4 regions of the Neorhizobium sp. DAR64862/K0K3 genome follow, and region 1 is predicted to be linked to each of the others. Evidence: predicted binding sites of a transcription regulator. Region 1 holds the regulator's gene; each other region holds the start of a gene.

Region 1 (5,534 bases):
ATACCGCCGCTGCGGGCAATATCGAGCGCGAGGATCGGCGAAACCGGTTCGCCATCGAAGCGCAGGTTCTGGTATGCGGCATCTTCGAGAATCGCGATATCGAGTTCGTCTGCCAGTGCCAGAAGCTTTTCGCGGCCTGCGAGATCGATCGTCTCGCCGGTCGGATTGGAGAAGTCGGCGGACAGATAGGCAAACTTCACCGAGCCACCGGCTTTCGACGCCGTCTCGCGATAGGCTTCCGGCGTGCGGTTGCCGTTGACCGAGAGCTGATCGTAGGTCGGCTCATAGGCATTGAACGCGGAGAGCGCACCGAGATAGGTCGGCCACGTGACGAGCGCCGTATCGTTCGGCGACAGAAACAGTTTGCCGAGGTAATCGAGCGCCTGCTGGGAGCCTGACGTGATGAAGACGTTGTCGGCGGTACAGTCGATACCGATCTTGGCGACATCGGCCACGATCCAGTCGCGCAACGGCTTGTAGCCTTCGCTGACGGAATACTGCAGCGCGGAGTTCACCTGAGCGCCTGAGAAGATATCCGCATAGGCCTTCTGGAATTCCTCGGCCGGAAACAATGCCGGATCCGGAATGCCGCCGGCGAACGAAATGATATCCGGCTGCTCCAGAAGCTTCAGCAGTTCGCGAATTTCGGAGGCTTTCATGCGGCTGGAGCGTGTCGCGAAAATATGGTCCCAATCAAGCACGGGCGTTTCCTTTTATTTCAATATTCTTGGCATTGGTTTACATAAGTTTCGACAGGTCAACAATGCTGACCTATCGGTTTTTGGTACGGTGCGATCACGAATTGTAAAACGCAAAAGCCCGCGCAGATGGCGCGGGCTCTCGGATAGTCTGCCTCAGTCGACCGGAATGATCAGGCCTTGAGGATCGAGCGGCCCGCGTAGGCGGCCTGCGGCCCAAGCATTTCCTCGATACGGATCAGCTGGTTGTACTTGGCCAGACGATCAGAGCGCGACAGCGAACCGGTCTTGATCTGTCCGCAGTTGGTGGCGACGGCGAGATCCGCAATCGTCGAGTCTTCCGTCTCACCCGAACGGTGGGACATGACGGCCGTGTAGCTCGCCTTGTGCGCTGTTTCGACAGCATCGAGCGTCTCGGTGAGCGATCCGATCTGGTTGACCTTGACGAGGATCGAGTTGGCTGTGCCCTGGCGGATACCATCGCGCAGACGGGCCGAGTTGGTCACGAACAGGTCGTCGCCGACCAGTTGCACCTTGGAGCCAATCTTGTCAGTCAGATACTTCCAGCCGGTCCAGTCGTCTTCCGACATGCCGTCTTCGATCGAGATGATCGGGTACTTGCCGGCAAGTTCTGCCAGGTAATCGGCCATTGCTTCAGGCTCGAGCGAACGGCCTTCGCCTTCCAGCTCATACTTGCCGTTCTTGAAGAACTCGGTGGCTGCGCAATCAAGCGCCAGGTGAACGTCGTCGCCCGGCCGGTAGCCAGCCTTTTCGACCGACTTCATGATGAAATCGAGCGCTTCCGGAGCGCTCTTCAGGCCCGGTGCGAAACCGCCTTCGTCGCCGACATTGGTGTTGTGACCCTGCGCTGCCAGTTCCTTCTTGAGGACGTGGAAGATTTCCGCGCCCATGCGCACGGCATCCTTCAGCGTCTCGGCGCCGACGGGCATGATCATGAATTCCTGGAAATCGATCGGGTTGTCGGCGTGAGCGCCGCCATTGATGATGTTCATCATCGGGACCGGCAGGAGATGCGCGGAGGCGCCGCCGATATAGCGATAGAGCGGCAGGCCGGACGATTCGGCGGCGGCCTTGGCAACGGCAAGCGAAACGCCGAGAATGGCGTTTGCACCCAGGCGCGATTTGTTCGGGGTGCCGTCGAGCGCGATCAGGGTCTTGTCGATGTGGATCTGGCTTTCGGCATCGAAGCCGCCGATCGCGTCGAAGATCTCGGTGTTGACGGCTTCGACAGCCTTTTCGACGCCCTTGCCACCATAGCGCTTGCCACCATCGCGAAGTTCGACGGCTTCATGCGCGCCCGTGGAGGCGCCCGACGGAACGGCGGCGCGGCCCATCGAGCCGTCTTCCAGATAAACATCCACCTCGACGGTCGGATTGCCACGGCTGTCCAGAATTTCGCGAGCGATGATGTCGGTAATGGCGGTCAAGGGTCTCTCCTCGGTTGATGTGCGAGCCTGAATTCGCAGGCTCAGCGAACAGGCGGATCATCGACATTGTGCGATCGTCGATGACACGCGGATTACAATCCAGTCAATTCGGCGGTTTTTCGACGCCGTCAGCCTTTTGCGATGGCATCGAACGCCAGCAGCTTTTCCAGAAGCCGCGGCATGTCCTTCAGGTGGACCATGTTCGGACCGTCGGACGGCGCGTTGTCGGGGTCTTCGTGGGTTTCGATAAAGACGCCAGCAACGCCGACGGCGACGGCTGCCCGGGCCAGCGTTTCGACAAATTCGCGCTGGCCGCCGGAAGAACCGCCCTGGCCGCCGGGCTGCTGCACGGAATGGGTTGCGTCAAAAATAACGGGGCTTCCGAGCGACGCCATGATCGGCAGCGAACGCATGTCGGAAACGAGAGTGTTGTAGCCGAACGAGGCACCGCGCTCGCACAGCATCACATTGGGATTGCCGCTTTCGAGGAACTTCGCCTGGACGTTCTTCATGTCCCAGGGCGCCAGGAACTGGCCCTTCTTCACGTTGATCGCGCAACCCGTCTTTGCGGCCGCGACGAGCAAGTCCGTCTGGCGCGACAGGAAGGCGGGGATCTGCAGGATATCGATCGTATCCGCCACGAGAGCGCATTGCTCTTCAGTGTGAATGTCGGTCAGAACGGGAAAGCCGAATTCCGTCTTCAGATCGGCAAAGATCGCCATCGCGTTGTCCAAGCCGATGCCGCGCTTGCCGGAGATCGACGTGCGGTTGGCCTTGTCGAAGGAGGATTTGTAGACGAGGCCGATGCCGAGTTTCTTGCAGAGTTCGACAAGCGTGCCGGCGATCATGAAAGCATGATCACGGCTTTCCATCTGGCAGGGACCGGCAATCAGCGAGAGCTTTGCCGTGTTTGAGAAAACGACTTTCGAACTCCCCTCGCCCACGGACACTTCAGAATTGGCGGAGACTGTCATTTCACTATTCCTCGAAACCGAAAACCACACCTTGCCCCGGGGCTGCCGACACGATCACGCGGCCATCCCTGCGGATGAATGCGACGTCATTAGCAGCAAGGGTGATCTCTGTCACGGCGAGATCGGTGGTCTTGAAGATGATCCCGCGCGCAGCGAGGCGCGACGATAACAAGGGCTTCATCGAAGACCGGAACTCGTCGCTGAACGTGTCGTTGGATTGAATGCGGATGCCGGCATTGGCAGCTGCGATCCGCAGACCGTCTTTCCCTTGCTCGGGTTGCGTCTCGAACACGGTTTCGAAAAGCGGCAGAAACTCCAGCGGGTCATCTGCAGAAAAGACGATCTCTCGAAGGCCTGTAACGGCGTTTGCGTGCTCATCAAGACCACCGCGATCTGCCGGTAATGCGGCCATGCGCTGGCAGGAAAACAGCAAGATGTCATCGACCTCGGGAACTGCCGCGAACGCCAGACGGAATGAGACTTCGCTCTCCCCACCATCGGGCAACTGCATCGGGCGGGAGAATTGAAGCATCTCGCCCGCAGACATGTGCCCGTCCACAAAACGGCTATGATCGGCCGCTGCATCCTGCGTCCCGACGACCACCGCCGATAGACCTTCCCTTTTCCGCTGGCCGCGGAAGCGGATGTCGCGATCGGTGAACACGTTGCCTCGTTTTGCCGCAAGCGAGGCTTGCCGACGGTTCACAATGGCCAGCGGCTCGAGATACGAGCCATCCGCGAAGAATATGCAGGCATTGGCTGTGCCGAAAGGGTGAACACCTTCAGGTGCCACAGTAAAGCCGAGAGCGGTCAACCTCCCCCGCGCTGACGCCAGATCTGCAACGGGCAGAACCAAATGATCGACTGACTTGTTACCCACTTACACCCCCAAAGTCTTATTCCGCAGAACATTGGCTATCGCGGGAAACTCGGCAAGTGCTGCGCACGAACTGAATACGTGATCGAACGCTGAAATGAGACTATTCTTGAGCAAAAATTTGGGGCTTGCGGAACACAGATAGAACATATAGCGTCCGTTCTGCATTTGTTTCCAATTCTGAGGGTCCCGTCCATGCTGACACGCAAGCAACAGGAGTTACTTCTGTTCATCCACGAGCGGATGAAAGAATCAGGCGTGCCGCCGTCGTTTGACGAAATGAAGGACGCTCTCGACCTTGCATCGAAGTCCGGCATCCATAGGCTGATCACCGCGCTCGAGGAGCGTGGCTTTATTCGCCGTCTGCCGAACAGAGCACGCGCGCTCGAAGTGATCAAGCTGCCTGACGCCTATGTGGCGAACCTTCATCCGCGACGGGGTTTTTCTCCCAGTGTCATCGAGGGAAGCCTCGGCAAAACGCAACCGGTCGTCGCTCAGAAGCCGGCGCCGGTCATGGCGGACAATCCGTTCTCGACAAACATCCCGGTCATGGGTCGAATCGCTGCCGGCGTGCCGATCTCCGCGATCCAGAACAACACCCATGACATCGCCGTTCCGATCGAGATGCTGGGTTCCGGCGATCATTACGCGCTCGAAGTGAAGGGCGATTCGATGATCGATGCCGGCATCCTCGATGGTGATACCGTCATCATCAAGAATGCCAGCACCGCAAGTCCGGGCGATATCATCGTTGCCCTGGTCGATGAGGAAGAAGCGACCCTGAAGCGGTTCCGCCGCAAGGGTGCATCGATCGCGCTGGAAGCGGCGAACCCCGCTTACGAGACCCGCATCTTCCCGCCCGACCGGGTGAAGGTCCAGGGCAAGCTTGTCGGCCTTATTCGCCGCTATCATTAAGAACGCTGTTATCCCGGAGATGCGCGGCAACAGCCTCCGGGATGCCAAAGTCGAATTGTCGCGTTCGCCAGTCACAGAACCGGTGGACGGTCCACGGACGGCTTGAGGTCTGTGCGCTGTCTCGCATCGCCGCCGTAATCTTGATGTCTGGCGCTGTCGCGTTCGGAATAATGGTGATTTCCAGTGCGCCAGTCCGGCGCAACGTCCGCCCGCTGAGAAGCAAGGCGCCGGAGCGGCAAGTATCGAAGCGTGCGCCGGGCGAGACGATGATCCGACCGAAATCGCAGGCAAGACCGGTGTATCGGTTGTCTTCGACAGTGACGATCCGGATGTCCTGAGCAGTCTGCGCCGCGCACAGGATTTTCGGCAGACAGGCAAATCGTCCGGGCGTGAATGCTTGAAGAAAGCCCCTGACATATTCGATTTCCCGGCGCGTCAAATCCGGTCGCGAATGTGGTCTAGGTCGTCTGTCATCACTTTTCGCAAGGCTGGCACCTCGCGCTGGTTCCGAAGAGGCAAGAACCGGCAAGGCGAGCGGTTGTTCTCCGGTCTCAAGCACCAGCGCTCGCCGCCATTGATCGTAGATAAATCCCGGCGGCCGGGTTCGATTGAGGGTGATCTT
Region 2 (5,534 bases), 1.2 Mb from region 1:
TCCCGCATCGAGCTCGGCGAACTTCTCGATCATGGCGGTGGAACAGCGCGCGTTGGTGAGAACCGTGTACTGGCCCTCGCCTTCGAAGCGCTCTCTTTGCCTGTCGCGTGCGGCCGCCACCCGCCTTGCCACGCCGGCGCTTGGCTCTGCCGGTGCCGGGCGGATCAGATCGCTTGCGGAGACAGCTGGCACATCGATACGGATATCGATGCGGTCCATGAGCGGGCCGGAGATACGTGCCTGATAATCCGAGGCACAGCGCGGGCCACGGGCGCAGCTATGTCCCGGTTGTCCCGCCATGCCGCAGCGACACGGGTTCATCGCGGCTACGAGCTGGATGCTCGCCGGATAGGAGACCCGGTGGTTGGCCCGGGCGATAACACATTCGCCAGTCTCCAGCGGCTGGCGGAGCGCATCGAGAACCTGGGGCGAGAATTCCGGAAACTCATCCAGGAAAAGGATGCCGTGATGCGCGAGCGAGGCTTCTCCGGGCCTGGCGCGCAGACCGCCGCCGACCAGTGCCGCCATCGTGGCGGAATGATGCGGCATGCGATAGGGCCTCCGGTCCGACAGCTTTCCGCCCGAAAGCTGGCCGGCGATCGAGTGGATCATCGAGACTTCGAGCAGTTCGGTTGCCGAAAGCGGCGGCAATATCGACGGAAGGCGGGCTGCGAGCATGGATTTTCCCGAACCGGGCGGACCGACCATCAGGAGGTTATGACCGCCGGCAGCCGAGACTTCGAGCGCGCGCTTGGCGCTTTCCTGGCCTTTGATATCGACAAGGTCAGGCAGATTGGCGGGCGGTGCACGGACCGCCGGCTGCGGCCGCGACATGACCTGCGTGCCGCGAAAATGATTGGCGAGCGCGATCAGGCTGCGGGGGGCGAGAATATCGACGCCGGGTCCAGCCCATGCCGCCTCGGCGCCGCTTTCGGCTGGGCAGATCAAGCCTTTTCCGATCGCATTGGCGCTGATGGCCGCCGGAAGCGCACCGGCGACGGCTGCAAGCGTTCCATCGAGGTTCAACTCGCCGATCACGACATAATCGGCCAGCATGTCGCCGGGTACGGCACCGAGCGCTGCCATCAGGCCAACGGCGATCGCGAGGTCGAAATGGCTGCCTTCTTTGGGAAGGTCGGCCGGGGCGAGATTGACCGTGACTTTCTTCGGCGGCATGGCGAGGCCCGAGGCATGCAGTGCTGCCTGCACCCGCTCGCGGCTTTCGGCCACTGCCTTGTCCGGCAGGCCGACAATATGCATGCCGATCTTGCCAGGGCCGATCATGACCTGCACATCGACCGGAATGCCCTCAATGCCCTGAAATGCTACCGTTCTGATACGCGCGACCATTCCGACCCGCCCACTTGCGCAAGCTAAGGTGGGGAAATTCCCGCCTACCGTGCCGCAGGTTGAAAGCTCGCACGATTGACGGTGAATTTCAAGAACAGGTAGTGAACAATTTCGCGCATGAGACGAGGACAGCGTGCATCAGGTTGCATAACGAGAACAAATGTGAACGGTTATCAGCTCTGCTTGGCGTCGATTGCATCCCACATCAGGCTCGCGACGTCTGCACCGCCGAATTTCTTGACCTCGCGGATGCCTGTCGGAGAGGTGACGTTGATCTCGGTCATGTAATCGCCGATGACGTCGATGCCGACAAAGATGAAGCCGCGTTCACGCAGAGCCGGCCCGATACGGGCGCAGATTTCCTTCTCGCGCGGCGTGATGTCGGTCGCCTCGGCACGGCCGCCGACATGCATGTTGGAGCGGCTGTCGGTTTCCGCGGGCACGCGGTTGATCGCGCCGACCGGTTCGCCGTTGACGAGAAGAATGCGCTTGTCGCCCTTTCGCACCGCCGGAAGGTAGGCCTGCGCGATATAGGGCTCGCCGCGATACATCTGGCCGAACATTTCAAGCAGCGACGTGAAGTTGCGATCATCGCGGGCGGAGTGAAAAACGCCGGCGCCGCCATTGCCGTAAAGCGGCTTCAGGATGATATCGCCGAGCTCTTCGCGGAACTTGGCGATTTCAGCCGGGTCACGGGAGATCAGTGTCGGCGGCATCAGGTCGGCGAATTCGGTGACGAAGATCTTTTCCGGCGAGTTGCGCACCCAGGCCGGGTCATTGACGACGAGCGTCTTTGGATGAATGCGCTCCAGAAGATGGGTGGATGTAATGTAGCCCATGTCGAAGGGCGGATCCTGGCGAAGCTGCACCACATCCATCGTCGACAGATCGGTCGGCTGCTTTTCCCCAAGGGTAAAGTGATCGCCCTTGATGTCACGCACCTGCAGCGGCTCGAGGGCTGCAAAGATGCGGCCGTCGCGCATCGTCAGGCGGTCGGGCGTATAGTGGAACAGCTCGTAACCGCGCGATTGCGCTTCGAGCGCCATGGCGAATGTGGAATCGCCGGCAATGTTGATGCCGGAAATGTGGTCCATCTGAAATGCGACCGTGCGAATTTTCGCCATGACTTCAGCCCCCTAGGATTGGCCCGCCTGATGTAGGACGACGAACCCCGAAAGGCAACCTTGGCCGGGATATTCCGACAAGGCCGCGGCGGAGCCTCCGCTGCCAGAGGCCTAGAACGCATCCTCAAAATGGCGCGGAAACCTTCCCGGCAGAACGGCGACGATGTCGTATCGCTGCGATAACCCGGATGCGTCCTTGCGTTTCGACAGCCAGAGATCGCTCGCGTCCCGGATCCGTTTCTGCGATGCGTAGGAGACGGCGTCGAGCGCGTTCATCTCGGATTGTCTCGCCTTCACCTCGACAAAGACCAAGAGATCGCGCTTGCGGGCGATGAGATCGATCTCGCCCAGCTTCGTGCGGTGGCGGATGGCGAGGATGCGGTAGCCTTTCAGCATGAGATAGGCGGCAGCGACATACTCCGAGACATGGCCGCGGCGCTCTGCCTTGCGGCGTCTGGCGCCGATCTCATCCCGTTGTGCCATCGCGATCCATCAGGTCCCGTTCTTCATGGCGATGAGGCGCTGATAGAGATCCTTGCGCGGCAGGCCGGTGATCCGCGCCGCCTCAGTCGCAGCCTTTGCCGTCGGATGCGTTTTGGAAAGGTCCTGGAGGATGGCATCGACCTCCACCTCGCCCGGCGCCTCTTCAGGTGCTGGGGGTTCGATCAGAAGGACGATCTCGCCTTTGACGTTGTGGCCGTCACCGTAGTGCGCGGCAAGCTCTGCCAGTGTGCCCCGGCGAAACTCCTCGTAGGTCTTGGTGAGTTCCCGGCAGACGCAGGCGAGCCTGCTGCCGCCCAGCACATCGGCTGCAGAAACGAGAGTGTGAGCGATGCGATGGGGCGATTCAAACAGGATCAGCGTTGCCGGGATCTTTGAAAGTTCGCCAAGCCGGTCGCGGCGGGCTTTGTCCTTGGAAGACAGGAACCCGACGAACAGGAAAGCATCCGACGGCATGCCGGAACCGACGAGGGCCGCAAGCGGGGCGGACGCGCCGGGGATCGGCACGACACGATAACCGGCATCGATCGCCATCTGGCCGAGGCGATAGCCGGGATCCGAGACCAGCGGCGTGCCGGCATCGGAGACCAGCGCCACAGACTTGCCGGCTTCGAGTGCCGCAATCAGCTTCGGCCCGGCTTCGTTGGCATTGTGCTCGTGGTACGAATAAGGGCGATTGACGATGCCGTAACGATCGAGCAGCACGCGGGTCACCCTTGTGTCCTCGCAGGCCAGCACATCGACACCGGACAGGGTTTCGAGCGCACGCAGCGTGATATCGCCGAGATTGCCGATCGGGGTGGCGACAAGATAGAGCGCCGGTTCGATGGGGCGGGACGCGATGAACGTGTTGCCGACGCGGTAACCGCGCTGCCCCTTGGCGGGTTCGGCAGCGGTTTCGGTGGATTGCTCTGAAGATTGGTCGAGGGTCATCGCCTGTTATGGTCGAGGCCGCAGACTTCGGCAAGCAGAGGCCGGCGATGTTTTGCGCGTCCGGTTTCGCCGCGTTGCGTTTTCTGTGTGCAAGTGCGGTATGAACAAGCAATTCAAATGGCGCAGGGACGGTTCTGCTCTTGCTTTCGCATCCGAATGTCTGCCATTTTGCCGGTCCACATGTTCCGGCTGCGCAATGGCCGGCAGAGAATATCAGGTGGTCCGCCCAGCCGGATCGCCACGGTCGAAAGCGATAGTGTCCATGCGTATTACTCTTGAGCGCTCCAATCTCTTGAAGTCGCTGAATCACGTGCACCGCGTCGTGGAACGGCGCAACACGATTCCGATCCTGTCCAACATCCTGCTGCGCGCGTCCGACGCGAGCCTGGACATGAAGGCGACGGACCTTGATCTGGAAGTGACGGAATCGACACCGGCCATGGTGGAACAGTCCGGCGCCACGACTGTGCCGGCGCATCTGCTTTATGAAATCGTCCGCAAGCTGCCGGACGGATCGGAAGTGCTGCTCGCCACCAGCGCCGACGGCGCGACCATGACCGTGCAGTCCGGCCGTTCGAAATTCTCGCTGCAGTGCCTGCCGGAAACGGACTTCCCGGATCTCACCGCCGGCAGCTTCAGCCATACATTCAAGATGAAGGCGACCGATCTCAAGATGCTGATCGATCGCACGCAGTTTGCGATCTCGACCGAAGAGACCCGCTATTATCTGAACGGCATCTTCTTTCACACGATCGAGGCCGGTGGCGACCTGAAGCTGCGTGCCGTCGCAACCGACGGCCATCGCCTTGCCCGTGCAGATCTCAAGGCGCCATCCGGCTCTGAAGGCATGCCTGGCATCATCGTGCCGCGCAAGACCGTGGGCGAGTTGCAGAAGCTGGTCGATGATCCGGAAGCCTTCGTGACGGTGGAAGTTTCGGATGCCAAAATCCGCCTCTCGATCGGCGGCATCGTCATGACATCGAAGCTAATCGACGGCACATTCCCCGATTACCAGCGCGTCATCCCGACCGGCAACGACAAGGAAATGCGCGTCGATTGCCAGAGCTTCACCAAGGCCGTGGACCGCGTCTCGACCATCTCTTCGGAGCGCGGACGTGCCGTGAAGCTGTCGCTGTCCGAAGGGCAGCTGATGCTGACGGTCAACAATCCGGATTCCGGCAGCGCCACGGAAGAAGTGGCCGTCGGCTACGAATATGACGCGATGGAAATCGGCTTCAACGCCAAATATCTGCTCGACATCACCGCCCAGCTTTCCGGCGACGACGCGATCTTCATGTTGGCGGATGCGGGGTCACCGACGCTGGTTCGTGATACGGCGGGCGACGATGCGCTCTATGTGCTGATGCCGATGCGCGTATAGCATCTTACCAGGCGGCTCGGTTAACCCCAGCCGCCTTTTTTGTGCCGTATTCCGCTTGCGACATTTCATCTTGTGTTTGCGGCAAAACGGTTCACATTGGATGAAACTGGAGGGGACGACCTGATGGAACTGCGTTTGAAGGAACGGCTTGGCCGGAAATTTGACGAGGAAATCCGTTTCTTCAAAGGATGGATCGACGGTCCGAAACAGGTCGGAGCCATCATCCCGACATCGTCAGTCACCGC
Region 3 (5,534 bases), on a different replicon from region 1:
GCTTGTGGTCGAAAGCCAGGCGACAGGCTGGATCCCAACGAGCTTCAGCAAAGCGTTGATGACGCCGTAATGGTCGTTGAACAGCCAGGCTGCGATGATCGCCGTCGCAACGCTCGACACGACGACGGGGAGAAAGTAGATGCTGCGCAAGAACGTGCGGGCATAGAGATCACGGTTGAGGCCGACGGCGAGCAACAGGCCAATGGCGAGGCTCGTCGGCACGGTTGCCACAGAATAGATGACGGTATTCTTCATCGCCTGCCAGAACTGGTAGTCGGTCAGGAGGCGAGTGTAGTTTTCCGCGCCGATATAGAACGGTTCATCGATCAGGGACCATTCGTGCACGCTGATGAAAGCCGCATAGAGAAGCGGAAAGAAGATGAAGACCGAAAATAGAACGAGATTGGGCGCGATGAACAGATAAGGCGTCAGTCGCGGCCGGAAGGATGCCCACCAGCCGGAAAACCGGCTGGTGGCAGTCTCGTTCATTGCCTTCTCAAGGGATATTGAGGTGGGGGCCATGACCTGCATTCGCTTTGATAAGATTTCAGGGGTTTAACGATTCGTTCAGGCCCGCAGCAGAAGCCGCTCGATATGGGCTTGGATATTCTCGGCTGTCTGCTCCGCAGACTGGCCGGATGTAAAAGCCAGATCGAGCTCGTCGGCCATCTTGGGGTTGAACCTGCCCCAGTTGGGATGGATGACCGTACTGACGAGATGTTCGGGAATGGTCTTCGTCTGCTCTACGAAGACCTTCATCTCATTCGGCCGTAGAGAGAACTCGATCCCCTTGTCCACAATCGACGTGCGCACCGGCAGAAGCTGGGCCGTATTGACGAAGCTGCGCATGTTTTCCTCGTTGACGAGGAATTTGACAAACTCGGCGGCCAATTCTGGCGTCTTGCTATCGCGGGAAACCGCGACGCAGGTGCCGCCAAGATCGTCGGCCATTGCGACGTCACGCGGCAGGTAGGTGACGCCCCATTTGGCCTTCATCTGCTGCTCGACGAAGGGAATCTGCCAATTGCCATTCAGCATCATGGCGATCGTGCCGTTGGCGAACAGGTTCTGCACCTTCTCGGCGCTCTTGACCGAGGTGCTGGGCGGAACCAGTCCTTCGGTGAACCAGCTCTGTGTCCATGCAATCGTCTCGATGCCGGCCTTCTCGGTGATGCGGGAGGCCGTCAGGTCCTCGCTCAGCAAGCGCCCGCCATGCTGGTAGAGATAGAACATCCAGCGATGCACGGCGCCGTTCTGCCAGCTCATGGCGAACGGATAGGATGAGCCGCCCTGCGTCTTGAGCTTTTTGGCGTTGTCGATGAACGCCGCCCATGTCCAAGCTTCGTCGAGGCTGGACGGTACCGAGATATTGGCCTTTTCCAACAGTTCCTCGTTGTAGAACAGGGCAAACGTATCGGTGTGATGCGGCAGCGCGTAGGGAGTGCCCTTGACGTTGACGGCGCTCCAGACGGCAGGTGTGAAGCCCTTGCCGAAGTCCTTCTCGAGATACTGCGTAAGGTCGATGGCGGCCTTGTTGCTCGCGTATCGCCCGATCTGCTGATAGGTCACGCGGAAGAGGTCGGGCGCCTGGCGGCCCGCAAGGCGCGTATCGACCTGCTGGTAGAATTGCGCGAACGGCATCACATCAAGCTTGACCTTGACGCCGGGATTGGCGCTTTCAAATTTGGCGATCACGTTCCTGTAGCCAGCAACTTCTGAATCGCCGCCCCAGACGGCAAATGTCAGCTGTTTTTCCTGTGCAAGCGCCGGCATGCCGAGCGCGCCGGTCACAAGCCCCGCGCCGAGACCCGCGCCGGTCTTCAAAATGGTACGTCGATTGATAAATTGCGTCATGTCTTCCTCCCATGAGTGTCAATTTCCAACGCCTCCCTCGACACACATGCCGGGAAGGCACGTTTTCAGTTGTGCGGCATTCCCTCCGAATCGACCTCCGTTCCACCGCACGATTCGCGCACAAGTAGCCTGACGGGCAGCAGATGATCCTGCCGCCCTTCCTTCTTATCGATTGCATCTATGACCGCTTGCATTGCCAGCTTCCCGAGCTCCTCCCGGGAGCTGTCGACTGTTGTCAACGTCGGGGCAGTAAAGCCACCGAAGGCAATGCCATCGAAACCGACGACGGCGAAATCATCCGGCACCCTCAGCCCGCGCTTGCGCAATCCATGCAAAGCGCCGATCGCGAGCCGGTCGTTATAGGCGAAGAGAGCCGTCGGCGGGACGTCAAGCGCCAGGATGCGGTCAAGGGCGAGGACACCGCCTGACAGCGAATTCTCGGTCACCACAACGAGATCTTCATCGAATGGCAGACCAGCCTCGGAAAGCGCATGCATATAGCCATCGATACGGTCGTGCCCGCCATGCGAACTTCGCAACGCCTGGGTAAAGTGTGCGATGCGCCGATGTCCAAGCGAAATGAGGTGGCGGGTGGCGATATATCCACCTCTCTCAAGATCGACGCGGACGCTTTGAATTCCCGGTGCGGGGCTAGGCTCCTGCAGCACGACAACGCCGACACCGCGCTTTACGAGAGCAGGTAGTTCCGGAGCAGCGCAGTTATTGTGTCCTGCGACGATGATCCCGTCGTAAGCCGCCCCTTGCAACAAGAGCGCAGTGTGAAACTCGCTCAGTTCGTTGCGGGACGAAATGATCGTGACCGAATATCCGCGCAAACTGGCTTCCGCTTGCGCCGCACTCGCGATCTCTAGGAAGTACGGATTCTCCAAGGTCGGCAGAATGAAAGTGATGATCTTGGTGCTGCGCTGCCGCAGGCTTCTGGCGGCATGATTGGGCGTGTAGCCCAACTGGGCAGCGGCGGACATCACGCGTTCCCGTGTCTCCGGAGAAATGCGCACGGCACTATCCCGGCCATTGAGCACGAGGGAAATGGTCGCTTGGGAGACACCCGCGAGGCGTGCGACATCAGCGCTTGTCGGTGCAGCGGCGGCCGAATGTTCACCCGTGGACTTGCGGTTCATCGCGGACCCTACACTTGCTAAATCGTATTAGCTAATACGTATTAGCTCGAGCGACGGGCTGTCAAGCCCTCACACGGAGGCGAAATCAATCGCATCGTCGGGTCCTTTCTGGAAGGGAATAGGTGACCGTCGGAGGTAGCTTTTGTTGCCTTCAGCGTATGGGAGATCCGCTTCACGGTCTCGCCTACAGCGGGATGCTGAGGAGGCTCCGGACCCAATGGCTTTGCATGATCTTGAAAAAGCCCGTCCCCAGTAAGTGGCTCCTTCAAATCGAGAGCTGTATGGTAGGGTCACTTGCAGCTGGGAGGATCGACGAGCAAACGTTCCTCGCCTCCGTTGCTGCGGCCACGTTCAGGTTTCTGCGAGGGCGCGATACGCTCGTGCGCCAACACACCCACCGTTCGGCGGGTCTTGCACGCTTTATTGTGCTAGCAACGTGATCATGACGTGGGTAATGGCTTGAGCTTAGAGCGGCGGCAGCGTTCAGAACAGTACTTCACGTCGCTCCAGTTCTTGGCCCACTTCAGCCTCCATGCAAAAGGTTTTCCGCATGTCGCACACGTTTTTATCGGCAGATCCGCTTTCTTGACCATTCTCGCCATATGGATCCTCTCCTATTCAACGTGTTTACGAAATGCGAACGAACCACTCGCCGCTCAGTTACCGAAGTGGCAATTCCACGAGCCCTACCCTATCTGGGGAAGCACTCAGCGATTGGAAGCACCCGACTTCAACCTCTTTTCATGTCCGCTCGAGCTATTTCTGTTCACTTTACGTTCCGCCTGCCCTATGACAGGCGGGTTTGCCATGTTTGAGACAGTGGATGATCAACCGATCGACTTTTAAATTTCTAGAGGAAGCCTCCAGTAATCACGGCGCCGAGTGGCTCGACGACAACCGAGCTAGACTTGATTGCGCGCGCCGCGACTTAATTGAATTCACCCTAGCGTTAGCTAATAGCACAGGGTCGATCGACAAGCGCGTAGATGAGGCCAACCGAGATCCCCGCAAATGTTTGAGTGCCGCGTCTATCTCGAAAGGCACCTGCTGCATCACGTTGCGAGTTTCGCCTTCGAAGAACGCAGCCGCGACATATTACATGCAAATCTCTCCGCACAGCTCATACAGCGGAGGCGGAGCGCTGCTACCCCCGCCACGGCTTGCCCGCATTTTGCGGCAAACAATCGCAAGCCACACCGGCAAATGGAGAGGGATCGTCGAGGGTCCATTATTTCGGACATATTTCCCAAATGGTCTGACGGGCGGTCATGATTTGAGCGCCAGCGGGTACGTCAGAAATCACGACGCGCTCGACTTTTTCAATCTCAAAAACTTCGGAGCCTGTCGCAACGTTTCTGACGAGATGCTCGTGTCCTCCAATCTTGTCGAGGAAAATAGTAAAATCATTCGCCGCTGCCCGCGCGCTGGTCGATTACATCAATCGGGCAACGACTAAGCTCCCCGAGCCCCGATAACCGGAAGGCTCTTGCGCGCAAACTTACTGACCCGAAGCTTATAGAGATGAAAAAGTAGGCTCGCGACTATCAGCACGGTCGGGATGTGCTTGATCGGTTTCCTGTCATTGAGATTGTTTAGGACGCTAAAAAGGTGGCCGCAGACGTCTCGGCATTAGAGATTTTGCTTGCGAGCACTTATACGGTAGGGACCGGCTCTCTCCCCCATTACGACAGATTTCCAGGAAAGGGTGATCTCTCGTCGCGCACTCAAGGCATCAACCGCTTCATGGACGGCTGGCATGTAGTCACGCCACTCAAGCGGAGCGTTGTGATCATTTGCAAGGCTGCGCGCAACTTCGCTCGGGCACGTCGTCCCATCAGGTCGACTGACGACAAAACTTAAAATGGTCGATTCCGCATTCGCTCGCATGGCTCGTCCCCATTTAACTGAACTGTCTCGCGGGTCATTTGACAGTTACATTGTCTCAGCAAAGCATCAGGCAAGACCATCTCTGCGCAATATGTCTTACAGCGGTGGTGTTGCGCTGGACGGCTCCGTTTTGAATAAGCGAGAGAGCTACTTCGTTCAGGCAAAGCGATATGGGAAACCGTTCAACCATGCGGCGGCTTTTGACGCTGTCTCAGTTGCCGGGAAACGCAGCGGATCGTTACTCAAGATCTAACCGATGCGCCACCCCGTCATCGCAGAGGCTTTGGAGGCGCCATTGATTGTCAGCTTGGAATACTTGAGCCACTGCTCGATAGCAACAGTGGTGACGAACCTGAAGGCGTCATAGATGGTATTGCTGATCGGACTTGAGGCGAAAACCCGCGTCCGCGTCGCAGGCATCATGACCGGGACGCCGCTGCAGATCTCGACGTTGTCCGAATACGGGGTTGCCGAGCGCACGCCGGCCTTGGCTGCGGAAACCGCTCGGTTGCCGCCCTTGCCGCAACATGCCGGGTTCCAGGCGGAGCCGGTGACTGTTTCGCCTTTGCGCGGCCGTGCCGGACCGGACATTTGACGATGATGTCGTAATGCAGACTGCCGAAAACGACGACAGCGGGGCTGGGTGCGGTC
Region 4 (5,534 bases), 1.2 Mb from region 1:
CATCTGGCTGCTGATCAAGGGCGATGAGCAAGGGTTCAAACAGCTCGATCTCTCCGACCGCGGCCTGCTGCGCTCCTTCTGGGCCTTTGTCTGGTGTCTGCCGGCAATGTTCGTCACCTGGGCCTGGTGGCGGATGATGTTTCTGCAGGCGATGCCGCCGGGGACGAAGACCGGTGGCCTGTTCTTCTTCCGGCTCGGCATGCTGGAGGCGATCGACTGGATCCTGCCGCTCATTCTGGTGGGCATCGTCTGCGCGCTGTTCGGGCTCGGCCAGAAATTCCCGACGATGGTGATCGTGGTCAACTGGCTGTCCGTGCCGTTTGCCTATGCCTACGCAGTTCTGGCGGCAGCCTTCATCCTGCCGATCGGCATGACCGGATTTCTGGCGCTTCTACATCTGTCGCTGCTGGTTGCCGTCGTCGTCGCGCTGACGCGAGTGATGCGCATGCTTTGCGGCCCGCAGCCGCTGCTGGTGACGGCACTGGTGATGGTGCTGATCGTGCCGGACATGCTTCTGTCCGAGGTGCTGCAGCGGTTCCTGGGCGTCTATCCGTCCTGACGGTCGTCGGGATAATCCACCTTCATGAAATAAAGACCATCCGGCGGGGCCACCGGGCCGCACTGCTTGCGGTCGCGTGCCTCGAGCGCTGCCCTAACGTCTTCAGGCGTAACCTTGCCTTGTCCGGCGATCTTCAGCGTTCCGGCAAAGGAGCGGATCTGGTTGTGCAGAAAGCTTTGAGCCGAAGCGCGGATCTCGATCAGATCGCCTGAGCGCGTCACGTCCAGCCGGTCGAGCGTCCGGACCGGGCTTTTCGCCTGACAGTGGGTGGAGCGGAAGGTGGTAAAATCATGATGCCCGACCAGCATCTGGGCTGCGGCATGCATCGCCTCATGATCGAGAGGTTTTGACACCCACCACGCCCGGTTCGCCTCGAGCGCTAAGGGAGAAGGCCGGTTGAGAATGCGGTAGAGATAGTGCCGCTTGGTGGCCGAGAACCGCGCATCGAAGGTCTCGTCGACGAGGCTGACATCGATGACCGAAACCTTTTCCGATGCCGTCATCAGATAGGCGTTGACGGCGTTGCGCAGCTTGTAAGGCACCCACTCGCGGGAAAGATCCGTATGAACCGTCTGGCCCCAGGCATGCACGCCTGAATCGGTCCGCCCTGCGCCACGGACCGATACCGTCTCGCCGGTCAGCTTCAGGATTGCTTTCTGCAGCGCGGCCTGCACCGAATGACCGTTGTCCTGGATCTGCCAGCCCACATAGGACGTGCCGTCATATTCGACGATCATCTTGTAACGTGGCATCAGGCGACCCGCATTCCGGCCGTCATCGCCGTGCCACGCAGGAAATCGGCGGCATCGAGCGGCTTGCCGCCGGCCTTCTGCAGCCGCGTCAGACAAACGGCGCCTTCACCGCAGGCGATCGTCAAGTGATTGTCCAGAACAGTGCCGGCGTCTCCCTGTCCGGCGCCGATCGCGGACGAGAGGACCTTGATCCGTTCCGGCTTTCCGTTGATCTCGGCCTCGAACCAGGCGCCGGGAAACGGGGAGAGCCCGCGAATATGGTTGTGAACGTCGCGCGCGGGCCTCGAGAAATCGATGCGGGTTTCACCCTTGTCGATCTTCGACGCGTAGAGCACGCCGTCCTCAGATTGCGGTGTCAGCGGCAGGTCGCCGGCTTCCAGCTTCTCCATCGCCTCGACCATGGCGCGGGCGCCCGTCAGCATCAGGCGGTCGTGCAGCTCGCCCGCGGTCATGGCCTCGCCGATCTCGACTTCCCGGGTGAGTGCCACCGGACCGGTATCGAGGCCCTTTTCCATCTGCATCACCATCATGCCGGTCTTGTCGTCGCCGGCCATGATGGCGCGCTGGATCGGGGCAGCACCGCGCCAGCGCGGCAGCAGCGAAGCGTGACCGTTGTAGCATCCAAGCCGGGTGCCGGTCAGAATCGCTTCGGGCAGAAGCAGGCCATAGGCAACGACCACGGCGACATCCGCCTTGAAGGACCTGAAGGTCTCGCGGTCTTCCTCGCTTTTGAAATTGAGCGGTGTCAGGACCGGAATGCCGAGAAGTTCTGCCGCCTGATGCACCGGCGACTTGACGAGATCGAGCCCGCGGCGCCCACCGGGACGCGGCGGCTGGCTATAGACCGCAACGATCTCGTGGCCGGCCTGCTTCAGGTTCTGCAGTGTCGGCACGGAAAATTCCGGCGTGCCCATGAAGATGATGCGAAGAGACATGGACCTTTCGCGCCCGCAAGGAACGCGCCTTCAAACCGAGATTGCCTGCAAACGATCGCTAGACCGCCTTCGCCTTGGCAGCCTTGGTGAACCTCTTGACCACCATTTCGCGCTTCAGCCGCGATATATGGTCGATGAACAGCACGCCGTCCAGATGGTCGATCTCGTGCTGCAGGCAGGTGGCGAGCAGGCCATCGGCCTCGATCACGTGTTCCTTGCCGTCGCGTCCGATATGCTTGACCGTCACGGAAGCGGGGCGCTCCACCTCTGCATAGTATTCCGGGATGGAAAGGCAGCCTTCCTCATACACCGATCGCTCGTCCGAAGAGCGGATAATTTCCGGATTGATCACGACGATCGGGTTCTTCTCGTCCTCCTCGCGCGACACGTCGACCACGAGAATGCGGCGGGCAACGCCGATCTGGATCCCGGCAAGGCCGATGCCCGGAGCGTCGTACATGGTTTCCAGCATGTCGTCCGCGAGCTTCAAAAGTGCGTCGTCCACCCGTTCGAAAGGCTTGGACACCTGACGCAGGAGCGGATCTGGAAGAATGATAAGCGGCTTGATCGTCATGGCGATCCCATAACCTATCTTTTTCGCCGATGGAACAGCCCCGGATCGCCGTTTTCGATCAATGTTCCTGTTTTGATCTTTCCAATCCGCGGTTTTCTGCTAGCTTGCCGCCATGAATGACCTGTTCCCCGAGATTTCCCGTTTTCTGGAGAGCCAGCACCCGATGGTGCTGATGGCCGCTTCCTGCGTCTTCGGCATGCTTCTCATGCTGTTTCTCATGCGCCTTTCCGGAGGCAGCGGCCGTCAGGCGGAAGACGCCGAGGCCCGCATGGGGGAACTGATGCGGATGCAGGGTGAGATGCAGGGCAGGCTTTCGGCGATGGGCGAAACGCTTGCCGCGCGCCAGGTCGAACTCAGCCAGGTCGTCGGCCAGCGGCTCGATGGCATGACCCACCGGATCGGCGCAACCATTACCGAACAGACCAGATCCACCCATGACAACCTGCGCCAGTTGCAGGAGCGTCTGGCCGTCATCGATGCTGCCCAGAACAACATTCAGAGCCTTGCCAAGGATGTCGTGGGACTGCAGGCCATCCTCTCCAACAAGCAGACGCGCGGCGCCTTTGGTCAGGGCCGGATGGAAGCGATCGTTTCCGACGGCCTGCCGATGGGTGCCTTCGAATTCCAGAAGACCCTGTCGAACGGGTCGAGACCGGACTGCGTGATCCGCATGCCGAACAGCTTGCCACCGCTCGTCATCGACGCGAAATTTCCGCTGGAGGCATGGAATGCGTTTCGCGAAGCGGCTGCTCCCGAAGCACGCCGTGCCGCATCCCAGCAATTCCGTCGCGACATGGAAGTCCATATCCGCGATGTCTCGGAGAAATACCTGATCGCCGGAGAAACGCAGGACACCGCCTTTCTCTTCGTGCCGTCCGAATCGATTTTTGCCGAGATCCACGAGCATTTCGAGGGCGTGATCCAGAAGGCGCAGCGCGCGAGGATCGTCATCGTCTCGCCGTCGCTGCTGATGCTGTCAATCCAGGTCATCCAGGCCGTGCTGAAAGACCAGCGCATGCGCGAACAGGCGCATCTGATCCAGGGCGAGGTGGCCTTGCTGATGGAGGATCTCGGTCGCCTCGACGAGCGGACCCGTAAGCTGCAATCGCATTTCTTCGCAGCCCAGAAGGACGTCGAGCAGATCGTGACGTCGACCGAAAAGCTCGGCCGGCGCGGTGCAAGGATCGAAGCGCTCGAACTGGAAGCACCAGTGGCCGCCCCGATACCCCACGCTGGACCAACCCCCGCAGCTCCGGCATCCGGCGCAGTCGAGAGCCGCACCGGATCGCTGCGCCTGAGGGTAGTTGACGAGGACTGATCCTCTCGGGCAGTGTCAGCCCGCATTTCACAAAACAGGCAGGCACAGCATGATTACCGTCTTCGGCTCCATCAACATGGATCTTATCGCAACGACGGAGCGGTTGCCGGGCCCGGGCGAAACGGTTGTGGGTTCGACCTTTGCGACGGCCTCCGGCGGCAAGGGTGCGAACCAGGCACTGGCCGCCCGCCGCGCAGGCAGCGACGTGCGCATGGTCGGCGCGGTCGGAAACGACGGTTTTGCAGACCCGGCGCTGGCTTTGCTCCAGGCATCCGGAACCGACCTGTCAGCGGTCACGCGGACAAACATTTCGACCGGCACAGCACTGATCCTGGTCGGCGATGACAGCGGCGAGAACATGATCGCCGTCGTGCCCGGTGCCAATGGCACGATCGGCGAGGCGCAGGCGCAGGGCGCGGTGGAGGCCATGTCTCCATCCGACACGTTGATGCTGCAGCTCGAGATCCCGCCGGCAGCCGTCGAGGCGGCACTGCGCGCAGCAAAGGCGAAGGGCATCCGGACGATGATCAACACTGCGCCGCTGACGGCAGATGCGGTTCGACTATCCGGCCTCGCCGATATCGTCGTCGCCAACGAGACCGAATTCGAGTTGCTCGCAGGTTGCACCATCAGAGATGCCAAGGCTCGCGAAGAGGTTTTGCGCCGCCTTCACAGTGAGACCGGCCAGACATTCGTGGTCACGCTTGGCGGCGAAGGTGTCGTTGCCATGTTTGGTGGTGAAATCCTGTCGGCCAAGGGCCTGAAGATCGAGCCCGTCGACACGGTGGGTGCCGGCGATACGTTCTGCGGCTATCTGGCTGCTAGTCTCGATCAGGGGATAGGCTTTGCGGATGCCCTGCGGCGCGCAGCCGTTGCGGGCTCGCTCGCCTGCCTCGAAAGAGGCGCCCAGCCGTCTATCCCTGAGGTATCGGCCGTCGAGGCGCGGCTCTGACACGTTTTGGACAGTTGAAACGACTGGACCCGCCTCCCGGAAGGGAAGGCGGGTCCATCAGACGACTACCGGTCTAGTTCAGGGGGGCGTAGAACTAGAGGGGGCGGTCCGGCAGGTCGTCGATCGTGATTTGTCCGTCGTTGTTCGTGTCCATGCGGGCGAACAGCTTTTCGGTGGCGGCTGCGGCCTCTTCCTTGCTGATCTTGCGATCGCGGTTTTCGTCGATCATGCGGAACATGGCAGGACCCATCATGCCGCCGTCTGGTCCACCCCTTGGACCGCGGTCCCTGCGAGCTTCCCGGCGCTCATGCCGGTCGTGGTGGCGGTCACGGGCCTGTTCGCGGTCGGCACGTGGTCCGTCAGCCTTGGGGGCCTCAGCCTTAGGGCCTTCACCCTCGGGTCCTTCTGCAATCGGGCCGTCTGCATCCGGGCCTTCGTCCTCAG

What was found. The regulator LexA, encoded in region 1, represses DNA repair genes until DNA is damaged. The targets are predictions, from matches to a motif close to TGTTCNNNNTGTGTTCNG.
Region 2: a site for LexA is predicted at 1,441-1,458, ahead of ACQY1L_RS13530 (YifB family Mg chelatase-like AAA ATPase). Genes of this name have one in related genera too.
Region 3: a site for LexA is predicted at 3,760-3,777, ahead of ACQY1L_RS20355 (DUF2461 family protein). Genes of this name have one in related genera too.
Region 4: a site for LexA is predicted at 2,883-2,900, ahead of def (peptide deformylase). Genes of this name have one in related genera too.

The regions. Positions count from the first base shown of each region.
Region 1 is NZ_CP191449.1:1,547,886-1,553,419, forward strand. It holds gene ACQY1L_RS07505 (PLP-dependent aminotransferase family protein) at 1-701, opposite strand, end outside; gene eno (phosphopyruvate hydratase) at 872-2,146, opposite strand; gene kdsA (3-deoxy-8-phosphooctulonate synthase) at 2,275-3,120, opposite strand; gene ACQY1L_RS07520 (VOC family protein) at 3,125-4,000, opposite strand; gene lexA (transcriptional repressor LexA) at 4,193-4,912, shown strand; gene ACQY1L_RS07530 (ComEC/Rec2 family competence protein) at 4,893-5,534, opposite strand, start outside.
Region 2 is NZ_CP191449.1:2,793,623-2,799,156, forward strand. It holds gene ACQY1L_RS13530 (YifB family Mg chelatase-like AAA ATPase) at 1-1,350, opposite strand, end outside; gene gshB (glutathione synthase) at 1,524-2,474, opposite strand; gene ACQY1L_RS13540 (YraN family protein) at 2,586-2,957, opposite strand; gene rsmI (16S rRNA (cytidine(1402)-2'-O)-methyltransferase) at 2,967-3,908, opposite strand; gene dnaN (DNA polymerase III subunit beta) at 4,171-5,289, shown strand; gene pmtA (phospholipid N-methyltransferase PmtA) at 5,413-5,534, shown strand, end outside.
Region 3 is NZ_CP191450.1:768,839-774,372, forward strand. It holds gene ACQY1L_RS20335 (carbohydrate ABC transporter permease) at 1-489, opposite strand, end outside; gene ACQY1L_RS20340 (extracellular solute-binding protein) at 568-1,854, opposite strand; gene ACQY1L_RS20345 (LacI family DNA-binding transcriptional regulator) at 1,920-2,996, opposite strand; gene ACQY1L_RS20350 (DUF2256 domain-containing protein) at 3,437-3,598, opposite strand; gene ACQY1L_RS20355 (DUF2461 family protein) at 3,820-4,452, shown strand; gene ACQY1L_RS20360 (DUF3253 domain-containing protein) at 4,626-4,883, opposite strand; partial or broken gene ACQY1L_RS20365 (ribokinase) at 5,352-5,534, opposite strand, start outside.
Region 4 is NZ_CP191449.1:2,711,488-2,717,021, reverse strand. It holds gene ACQY1L_RS13135 (hypothetical protein) at 1-559, shown strand, start outside; gene truA (tRNA pseudouridine(38-40) synthase TruA) at 547-1,311, opposite strand; gene fmt (methionyl-tRNA formyltransferase) at 1,311-2,246, opposite strand; gene def (peptide deformylase) at 2,305-2,820, opposite strand; gene ACQY1L_RS13115 (DNA recombination protein RmuC) at 3,017-4,138, shown strand; gene ACQY1L_RS13110 (ribokinase) at 4,188-5,090, shown strand; gene ACQY1L_RS13105 (EF-hand domain-containing protein) at 5,185-5,534, opposite strand, start outside.